DNA from 3 places in the Lacrimispora sinapis genome. Region 3 is predicted to be linked to each of the others. Evidence: a T-box and tRNA genes for the amino acid it is inferred to sense, from the RefSeq annotation. Region 3 holds a T-box; the other regions hold tRNA genes.

Region 1 (3,268 bases), 1.6 Mb from region 3:
CTAAAACACGACACCGAAGCTGTGGAATGTATATTTATATACATTGGTAGAGGAGCATTCTTAATGCATCGAAGCATTACCGTAAGGAGATGTGGAGTGTTAAGAAGAGAGAATGCCGGAATGAGTAGCGAGATGGAGGTGAGAATCCTCCAGGCCGAATATCTAAGGTTTCCAGAGTAAAGCTGATCTGCTCTGGGTAAGTCGGGGCCTAAGGCGAGGTCGAAAGACGTAGTCGATGGACAACAGGTTGAAATTCCTGTACCGCATATTATCAGAACTGTGGGGACACAGAACCGAGAGAGAACCCGGGAATGAAAAGACCGGGGCAAGCATTGGACTGGCTGGGCTGGCAAATCCGTCTAGCAACAGGAAGGTGTGACGCGTACCGAACAAAAGTAGGGAAGTCTCTGTAGGGGCTGTCAAGAAAAGCCGCTATTGTGTAATATGTGCCCGTACCGTAAACCGACACAGGTGGATGAGGAGAGAATCCTAAGGCCGGCGGGAGAAGCATTGTTAAGGAACTCGGCAAAATGACCCCGTAACTTCGGGATAAGGGGTGCCTGAGAAATCAGGCCGCAGAGAATAGGCTCAAGCAACTGTTTAGCAAAAACACAGGTCTATGCAAAACCGAAAGGTGAGGTATATGGGCTGACGCCTGCCCGGTGCTGGAAGGTTACGAGGAGGGGTTAGCGGAAACGCGAAGCTCTGAATTTAAGCCCCAGTAAACGGCGGCCGTAACTATAACGGTCCTAAGGTAGCGAAATTCCTTGTCGGGTAAGTTCCGACCCGCACGAAAGGCGTAATGATTTGAGCGCTGTCTCAACAATGCACCCGGTGAAATTGAAATACCAGTGAAGATGCTGGTTACCTGCGCCAGGACGGAAAGACCCCATGGAGCTTTACTCTAGTTTGATACTGGGATTCGGTATTGCATGTACAGGATAGGTGGGAGGCAAAGAATCACGGACGCCAGTCTTTGAGGAGCCGATGTTGGGATACCACCCTTGCGATACTGGGTTTCTAACCTGCAGCCATGACCTGGCTGGGGGACAATGTCAGGCGGGGAGTTTGACTGGGGCGGTCGCCTCCGAAAGAGTATCGGAGGCGCTCAAAGGTTCCCTCAGAATGGACGGAAACCATTCGAAGAGTGCAAAGGCATAAGGGAGCTTGACTGCGACACCGACGGGTGGAGCAGGTAGGAAACTAGGACTTAGTGATCCGGTGGTATAAAGTGGGATTGCCATCGCTCAACGGATAAAAGCTACCCTGGGGATAACAGGCTTATCACTCCCAAGAGTTCACATCGACGGAGTGGTTTGGCACCTCGATGTCGGCTCATCGCATCCTGGGGCTGTAGTAGGTCCCAAGGGTTGGGCTGTTCGCCCATTAAAGCGGTACGCGAGCTGGGTTCAGAACGTCGTGAGACAGTTCGGTCCCTATCCGGCGTGGGCGTAGGATATTTGAGAGGAGCTGTCCTTAGTACGAGAGGACCGGGATGGACTGACCTCTGGTGTATCTGTTGGTGATCAAGACCATGGCAGAGTAGCCAAGTCGGGAAGGGATAAACGCTGAAGGCATCTAAGCGTGAAGCCCCCCTCAAGATGAGATATCCCATCGCAAGAGTAAGACCCCTTGAAGACGACGAGGTAGATAGGGCAGAGGTGGAAGCATGGTAACATGTGTAGCTGACTGTCACTAATAGGTCGAGGGCTTAACCAGGTTGGTTTAGGTAAGAGGAAGAACGGATGAAAGATTTAAGACAATGTGTGGTTTTGAGGGTATATGCATTAGCCTTCAAATAGGTTTGGCCTGGTGGCTCAGTTGGTTAGAGCGCCGCCCTGTCACGGCGGAGGTCGTGGGTTCGAGTCCCATCCGGGTCGTTTTACAACTAAATTTTGTCAATGGGATCTTAGCTCAGCTGGGAGAGCATCTGCCTTACAAGCAGAGGGTCATAGGTTCGAGCCCTATAGGTCCCATTCAGTATGCAAACCACATACATGAGAAGAGTTGTGCCGATGTGGCTCAATTGGCAGAGCAGCTGATTTGTAATCAGCAGGTTATCGGTTCGAGTCCGATCATCGGCTTGCATCAAAACAATTGAAATATGGATGGGTTCCCGAGTGGCCAAAGGGGGCAGACTGTAAATCTGTTACGACACGTTTCGATGGTTCGAATCCATCTCCATCCATTCAGTGATTAAAAAATGAATCACTGCATATACTATAATTAAATAACGCGGGGTGGAGCAGTCTGGAAGCTCGTCGGGCTCATAACCCGAAGGTCGTAGGTTCAAATCCTGCCCCCGCAATTTTTAATGTGTAATTTAGTGGATAATGTACTAAAGAACGCATGCGCCCAGATAGCTCAGTTGGTAGAGCAGAGGACTGAAAATCCTCGTGTCGCTGGTTCGATTCCGGCTTTGGGCATATGGGATACTAGCTCAGGTGGTAGAGCACTTGACTTTTAATCAAGTTGTCCGGGGTTCGAATCCCCGGTGTCTCAGGACAAGCCTTGAAACAGAAATGTTTCAGGGCTTTTTGTATTTTACTATTCTATTCATCGAATTCTACAATCACGTAATATCCCCGGTCATTGTGTTTCACTTCTTTTACAATTCCCTGGTTGGATTTTATACGGTCGCGTCCAGTGTAACAGCCTGACATGGCAACAGCCGGTTCTATGATATAACTGTAGCTGCTGGTACCTTCCCGTTCTATGATGTGAACTAAATCATTTGCTTTTACTAATCCTGGACGCTCCATTTTAAACTCTATTAATCTCATGGGTATCACCTTTCCTTCCACTATTTTACTCAAAATACTATTATAGCTCCCCTAGAATAAATTGTAAAGATAGGGTAAGGATGCTATACTAAAGGGGTTGGTAGTCTGCAGAAATTTAATAATTGAAATAAGAATAAATAGATATCGAAACAGGAAAATATAAGAGCAGAAATATAGAGTTGAGGAGATTGAGGGATAAATTGTGAAGGAAAGACCAAATTTACTAAAAAGGTTGATGGAGTATGCTGACTCGGATTTCTACCCATTTCATATGCCGGGACATAAAAGACAATATAAGTATGAGGCTTTGAGCCAATTTTTAAATCCATTTTCAATTGATATTACGGAAATTAACGGGTTTGATAATCTTCATCATCCGGAAGGAATTTTAAAGGATTCTATGGAATGGGCGGCTGGAATTTATGGGAGTGACAAGACATTCTATCTTGTTAATGGAAGCAGTTGCGGAATATTAAGTGCAATCG
Region 2 (3,268 bases), 920 kb from region 3:
TATTTGATCATATCAAGTACCCATTGAGGTGCGAGCTGAGGCAATTCTTTTCCGTTCCTTTTTGCTTCTCTATAAGCCTCAATCGTGCGGCTCCGATCTATTTCATAGGCCAGTTTCTCTTCCGCCAGATCAAGGACTTGACCGATATACTCTCTGGGTATGACACATACGCCATCAGAATCGCCTGCTACCAGATCACCCGGATTCACCTTAACACCACCGCAAAAAATTTCCGTGTTTACATTCCCCTCATCCTTTTTAATTGGTGAATTCGGTATGAAGCCTTTGCTATAGACTGGAAATCCCAACTTAATATTTCCCTCTCTGTCTCTTGTGTATCCATCAACCACCATTCCCTCAAAACCGATTGCCTGACACGCACCCATAATTAAATCACCACAATATGCTCTGCTCTCAAATCCTTTTCCATCAATCACCATAACATAACCTTCCGACGGAGCACTATAAGTTGCCAAATGTATGGGAAAATTATCACCATTTCCAGTTTGTACAGTCAAAGCTGTGCCCACCATAGTCATTCCAGGGGCAACCGGTTTAATAGCTGCTTCCATGCATCCGTTATTTCGTAAATCTATATTTGCTTTTTTTACCCCATCACATAAAAGTGCAACGCTAAGATTTCTAGCCCTTTCCAAATACTTTTGTTCTATCAATTCTGCAGATTTATTAAACATATGTTCCCCTTTAAAATTTTGTTTATTTTATATTCTCACCTGGTGTTGTTTCATTTAATGTTTGTTTCGTTTAATGTTCGCTTTTAGGAGCATTCTATTTCTACCTTATAATCAGCCAATAACTCCATCCAAGCATTTGCCTTACTCCCTTACCTCTGCAAACATTTACATTATAAAAAAGTTTGTCTAATTTCTCCATATAGGCAAATGCTTAACTATAATAAAAATCAAGTATAACACGAAAAAAGCACCCTGTATAGGATGCTTTTACTTCGTGAACCATCAAATTAAAAATGTTAGTCAAACGAAAAAGGCCTCCTTTACAGGAAGCCTTTCTTTTTGCAAACCCTTATAAAATAAAGGTTTTCTGTACGTGCGTGAGAAGATTCGAACTCCCGACACCTTGGTCCGTAGCCAAGTGCTCTATCCAGCTGAGCTACACACACATATTCGATTACTTGCCTTATCAGGCAAATGCCGGCGACCGGAATCGAACCGGTACGGGAGGTAAGTCCCGCAGGATTTTAAGTCCTGTGCGTCTGCCAGTTCCGCCACGCCGGCATTCTCATGATTTCTCATGGAAATGGGACCTATAGGGCTCGAACCTATGACCCTCTGCTTGTAAGGCAGATGCTCTCCCAGCTGAGCTAAGATCCCATAAATGTGACAGTAAGCCATTATGCTTACCTGCTGGTATTAAATAACTGTACTTTCATACAGAACGACCCGGATGGGACTCGAACCCACGACCTCCGCCGTGACAGGGCGGCGCTCTAACCAACTGAGCCACCGGGCCAGATCATTAAATATTTAGTTCAGTGCTAGTGGACCTTCGGGGACTCGAACCCGGGACCGACCGGTTATGAGCCGGTTGCTCTAACCAACTGAGCTAAAGGTCCTAAAATATTAATTTAATACATATATTTGGTCTATGAAAGCCGATGATCGGACTCGAACCGATAACCTGCTGATTACAAATCAGCTGCTCTGCCAATTGAGCCACATCGGCATTCAATGACCCCAACGAGATTCGAACTCGTGTTACCGCCGTGAAAGGGCGATGTCTTAACCGCTTGACCATGGGGCCGTACTTTTGTTTCGTTATCCTCACAGCCTTCGCTTGAGTATCACGAACTCCCCGAGTAGGACTTGAACCTACGACCCAACGGTTAACAGCCGTTTGCTCTACCAACTGAGCTATCGAGGATTATTGCATTGCTGCAATTACTGAGGCATATACCCTCAAAACCACACATTGTCTTATATCTTTCATCCGTTCTTCCTCTTACCTAAACCAACCTGGTTAAGCCCTCGACCTATTAGTGACAGTCAGCTACACATGTTACCATGCTTCCACCTCTGCCCTATCTACCTCGTCGTCTTCAAGGGGTCTTACTCTTGCGATGGGATATCTCATCTTGAGGGGGGCTTCACGCTTAGATGCCTTCAGCGTTTATCCCTTCCCGACTTGGCTACTCTGCCATGGTCTTGATCACCAACAGATACACCAGAGGTCAGTCCATCCCGGTCCTCTCGTACTAAGGACAGCTCCTCTCAAATATCCTACGCCCACGCCGGATAGGGACCGAACTGTCTCACGACGTTCTGAACCCAGCTCGCGTACCGCTTTAATGGGCGAACAGCCCAACCCTTGGGACCTACTACAGCCCCAGGATGCGATGAGCCGACATCGAGGTGCCAAACCACTCCGTCGATGTGAACTCTTGGGAGTGATAAGCCTGTTATCCCCAGGGTAGCTTTTATCCGTTGAGCGATGGCAATCCCACTTTATACCACCGGATCACTAAGTCCTAGTTTCCTACCTGCTCCACCCGTCGGTGTCGCAGTCAAGCTCCCTTATGCCTTTGCACTCTTCGAATGGTTTCCGTCCATTCTGAGGGAACCTTTGAGCGCCTCCGATACTCTTTCGGAGGCGACCGCCCCAGTCAAACTCCCCGCCTGACATTGTCCCCCAGCCAGGTCATGGCTGCAGGTTAGAAACCCAGTATCGCAAGGGTGGTATCCCAACATCGGCTCCTCAAAGACTGGCGTCCTTGATTCTCTGCCTCCCACCTATCCTGTACATGCAATACCGAATCCCAGTATCAAACTAGAGTAAAGCTCCATGGGGTCTTTCCGTCCTGGCGCAGGTAACCAGCATCTTCACTGGTATTTCAATTTCACCGGGTGCATTGTTGAGACAGCGCTCAAATCATTACGCCTTTCGTGCGGGTCGGAACTTACCCGACAAGGAATTTCGCTACCTTAGGACCGTTATAGTTACGGCCGCCGTTTACTGGGGCTTAAATTCAGAGCTTCGCGTTTCCGCTAACCCCTCCTCGTAACCTTCCAGCACCGGGCAGGCGTCAGCCCATATACCTCACCTTTCGGTTTTGCATAGACCTGTGTTTTTGCTAAACAGTTGCTTGAGCCTATTCTCTGCGGCCTGATTTCTCAGGCACCCCTTATCCCGAAGTTACGGGGTCATTTTGCCGAGTTCCTTAACAATGCTTCTCCCGCCGGCCTTAGGATTCTCTCCTCATCCACCTGTGTCGGTTTACGGTACGGGCACA
Region 3 (3,268 bases):
ACATAGAGCGTGCCAACCGCAGCAACAACCGTCTTTGCATTCCTGAGATTCCGGAAGATTTGTTTTTAGAGGCATTGAAGGAAGTGGTAAAGGCAGATCAGGACTGGATTCCCACAAAACCGGGAACTTCCCTTTACATCAGACCGTTTGTTATTGCTACGGATCCGTTTCTTGGGGTAAGACCCTCCCATACTTATAAGTTCATGATCATTTTGTCCCCGGTAGGTGCTTACTATGCCAGCGGCCTTGATCCTGTTAAGATATGGATCGAAGATGAGTATGTAAGAGCGGTGAAAGGAGGCATCGGAGAGGCAAAGACCGGAGGAAATTATGTTGCTTCCCTGGCATCCCAGGTAAAAGCCCATGAAGAAGGATATTCTCAGGTGCTGTGGCTTGACGGAGTTCACCGCAAGTATATTGAAGAAGTTGGAGCCATGAATATTTTCTTCAAAATCAACGGCGTCGTAATCACACCTGAATTAAACGGAAGCATTCTTCCGGGAGTTACGAGAGACTCTGTCATTGCCCTTTGCAGGGAGTGGGGCGTTCCGGTGGAGGAACGCCAGGTTTCTGTTGACGAAGTGGTTGCTGCAGCAAAAAACGGAACAATGGAAGAATGTTTCGGGACCGGTACAGCGGCCGTTATTTCCCCGGTAGGAGAACTGCGTTTTGAAGAAGACCGGATGTCCATCGGCGGCGGAAAGATCGGAGAACTGACACAGAAGTTTTATGATACCATCACTGGTATCCAGCTTGGTAAAATAGAAGGTCCAAAGGGCTGGAGTGTTGAAGTAAAATAAGCTTTTATAAGAAGATTCAAAGAAGACAGGGCCTTTGCCATGGTCAATAGGTCCGGGTATAATGTGGGGGACGTATTCCCTGGCACCTTTTGAATTGGAAATTCGCAGGGCTTTGGCTGGCAGTACTCATTCTTCTTTTATGAATAAAATATTATCAAGAAGCTTGACAAACTGCGTTACCATGCTATAATCTAGTCATAGAAACAATATAGAAAACGCAATGACAAGAACAGTATCATGACAGGAACGTTCAGAGAGAAGCACGTTTGGTGAGAGTGCTTTACCGGAATGCTATGAGAAGACCATCTTGGAGCGTCCCTTAATCGGGAACGGTGATTCCGTTATCATCAAATGAAGTGGTTTGAACATTTTTGTTCACTCAAGCTAGGGTGGAACCGCGATTTATTATGATTAATCGTCCCTTTCTGTATGGAAGCATATGGAAAGGGGCTTTTTTTGTCTCATTAGGAAATGATGTCCGAAGAGATAAAAGGACCTCCTATAGAAGGTCTGTGACGCTTCAGAGATCTATGTCACTAAAGTGTCGGCGATAGTGCCTGACAAGTCAGACGCTATCATGTTTGGAAATAGAATATTTCACAACAACGTAAAGGAGATTGATGGTAAATGAAAATTACATTAAAAGACGGCTCAGTCAAAGAGTATGAACATGCTTTATCCGTGATCGAAATCGCTTCTGATATAAGCGAGGGCCTGGCAAGGAATGCCTGTGCAGGCGAAATAGATGGAAAGGTAGTAGATTTGAGAACAGTCGTTGATCGCGACTGCAATTTAAGCATATTAACGGTGAGTGATCCTGCTGGACTTTCGGCTTACCGCCATACAGCCAGCCATATACTGGCTCAGGCCGTTAAGAGACTTTACCCGGAGGCAAAGCTTGCCATCGGCCCCTCCATTGAAAATGGTTTTTATTATGATTTTGATATTCCCTCTTTTTCAAGAGAAGATCTGGATAAGATCGAAGCTGAGATGAAGAAGGTCATAAAAGAAGGAGCAAAGATCGAACGCTTTACTCTTCCAAGGGATGAAGCCATTAAATTTATGGAAGAAAAGGGTGAACCATATAAAGTAGAGCTGATCCGGGATCTTCCTGAGGGCGAAGAAATCTCTTTCTACCGTCAGGGTGATTTTACAGATTTATGTGCAGGTCCTCACTTGATGAGTACAAAATCCATTAAGGCATTCAAGCTTACCTCCTCCTCCGGTGCTTACTGGAGAGGCAGCGAAAAAAATGCCATGCTGACACGTGTATACGGAACTGCTTTTGCAAAGAAGGATGAATTAAACGAATACCTGGAATATTTAGCAAATATCAAAAACCGTGACCATAACAAGCTGGGCCGGGATCTTGAACTTTTTGCAACTGTTGATGTAATTGGTCAGGGACTTCCTCTTCTGATGCCTAAGGGCGCAAAGATCATCCAGACCTTGCAGAGATGGATCGAGGATGAAGAAGAGAAGAGAGGCTACATGAGAACAAAAACACCTCTCATGGCCAAAAAGGACTTGTATGTGATTTCCGATCACTGGGATCATTATAAAGAGGGAATGTTTGTTTTGGGAGATGAGGAAACAGATGAAGAGGTATTTGCCCTTCGTCCCATGACCTGTCCATTCCAGTATTATGTATACAAACAAAGCCAGAAATCCTATCGTGATCTGCCATGCAGATACGGCGAGACCTCCACATTATTCCGCAATGAGGACTCCGGCGAAATGCACGGTCTTACCCGTGTCCGCCAGTTTACCATTTCCGAAGGCCATCTTATTGTCCGCCCGGATCAGATTGAAGAGGAATTCAAAGGCTGTGTGGATTTAGCCAAATACTGTCTGACCACTCTGGGACTGGAAGGGGATGTCACTTACCGGATGTCCAAGTGGGATCCGGAGAATGCCGACCACTATATGGGAAATGCCCAGATGTGGGATGAAGTGCAGGATATGATGCGCAAGATTCTTGATCATATTGGAATTGAATATACGGAAGCAGTAGGAGAAGCTGCATTCTATGGACCAAAGCTTGATATTCAGGCCAAGAATGTGTACGGTAAGGAAGATACCATGATTACCATTCAGCTTGATATGTTTCTTGCAGAACGTTTTGATATGAGCTTCGTGGATAAAGACGGAACAAAAAAACGTCCTTATATTATTCACAGAACTTCCCTCGGCTGCTATGAGAGAACTCTTGCATGGCTCATCGAAAAGTATGAGGCTGCATTCCCCACCTGGTTATGTCCGGAGCAGGTCCGCGTGCTTCCTATTTCCGAGAAATATCATGAATATGCTCAGAAAGTGGTATCACAGTTAAAAGACAACGGAATCCAGGCCACTGTTGATGAACGTGCAGAAAAAATTGGTTATAAGATCAGAGAAGCCCGTCTGGATAAACTTCCATATATGCTGGTTGTTGGTCAGAAGGAAGAAGAGGAGGGTGTGGTATCTGT

What was found. The T-box of region 3 lies ahead of thrS (threonine--tRNA ligase). A T-box ahead of a tRNA ligase gene usually reads a tRNA of that ligase, here a tRNA-Thr.
Region 1: it has a tRNA-Thr gene. The T-box ahead of thrS (threonine--tRNA ligase) is inferred to sense a tRNA for this amino acid. The anticodon was not compared.
Region 2: it has a tRNA-Thr gene. The T-box ahead of thrS (threonine--tRNA ligase) is inferred to sense a tRNA for this amino acid. The anticodon was not compared.

What each region holds. Positions count from the first base shown of each region.
Region 1 covers NZ_CP141832.1:17,071-20,338, forward strand. Annotated here, with positions in the region: rRNA gene VIG27_RS00075 (23S ribosomal RNA) at 1-1,719, shown strand, start outside; tRNA gene VIG27_RS00080 (tRNA-Asp) at 1,807-1,880, shown strand; tRNA gene VIG27_RS00085 (tRNA-Val) at 1,904-1,976, shown strand; tRNA gene VIG27_RS00090 (tRNA-Thr) at 2,012-2,084, shown strand; tRNA gene VIG27_RS00095 (tRNA-Tyr) at 2,107-2,188, shown strand; tRNA gene VIG27_RS00100 (tRNA-Met) at 2,235-2,308, shown strand; tRNA gene VIG27_RS00105 (tRNA-Phe) at 2,354-2,426, shown strand; tRNA gene VIG27_RS00110 (tRNA-Lys) at 2,430-2,502, shown strand; gene VIG27_RS00115 (hypothetical protein) at 2,553-2,783, opposite strand; gene VIG27_RS00120 (aminotransferase class I/II-fold pyridoxal phosphate-dependent enzyme) at 2,986-3,268, shown strand, end outside.
Region 2 covers NZ_CP141832.1:3,061,447-3,064,714, forward strand. Annotated here, with positions in the region: gene VIG27_RS14370 (RraA family protein) at 1-695, opposite strand, end outside; tRNA gene VIG27_RS14375 (tRNA-Arg) at 1,068-1,141, opposite strand; tRNA gene VIG27_RS14380 (tRNA-Leu) at 1,171-1,256, opposite strand; tRNA gene VIG27_RS14385 (tRNA-Val) at 1,280-1,352, opposite strand; tRNA gene VIG27_RS14390 (tRNA-Asp) at 1,418-1,491, opposite strand; tRNA gene VIG27_RS14395 (tRNA-Ile) at 1,521-1,594, opposite strand; tRNA gene VIG27_RS14400 (tRNA-Thr) at 1,632-1,704, opposite strand; tRNA gene VIG27_RS14405 (tRNA-Glu) at 1,711-1,782, opposite strand; tRNA gene VIG27_RS14410 (tRNA-Asn) at 1,830-1,902, opposite strand; rRNA gene VIG27_RS14415 (23S ribosomal RNA) at 1,995-3,268, opposite strand, start outside.
Region 3 covers NZ_CP141832.1:2,137,973-2,141,240, reverse strand. Annotated here, with positions in the region: gene VIG27_RS10000 (branched-chain amino acid aminotransferase) at 1-800, shown strand, start outside; T-box leader at 1,012-1,226, shown strand; gene thrS (threonine--tRNA ligase) at 1,428-3,268, shown strand, end outside.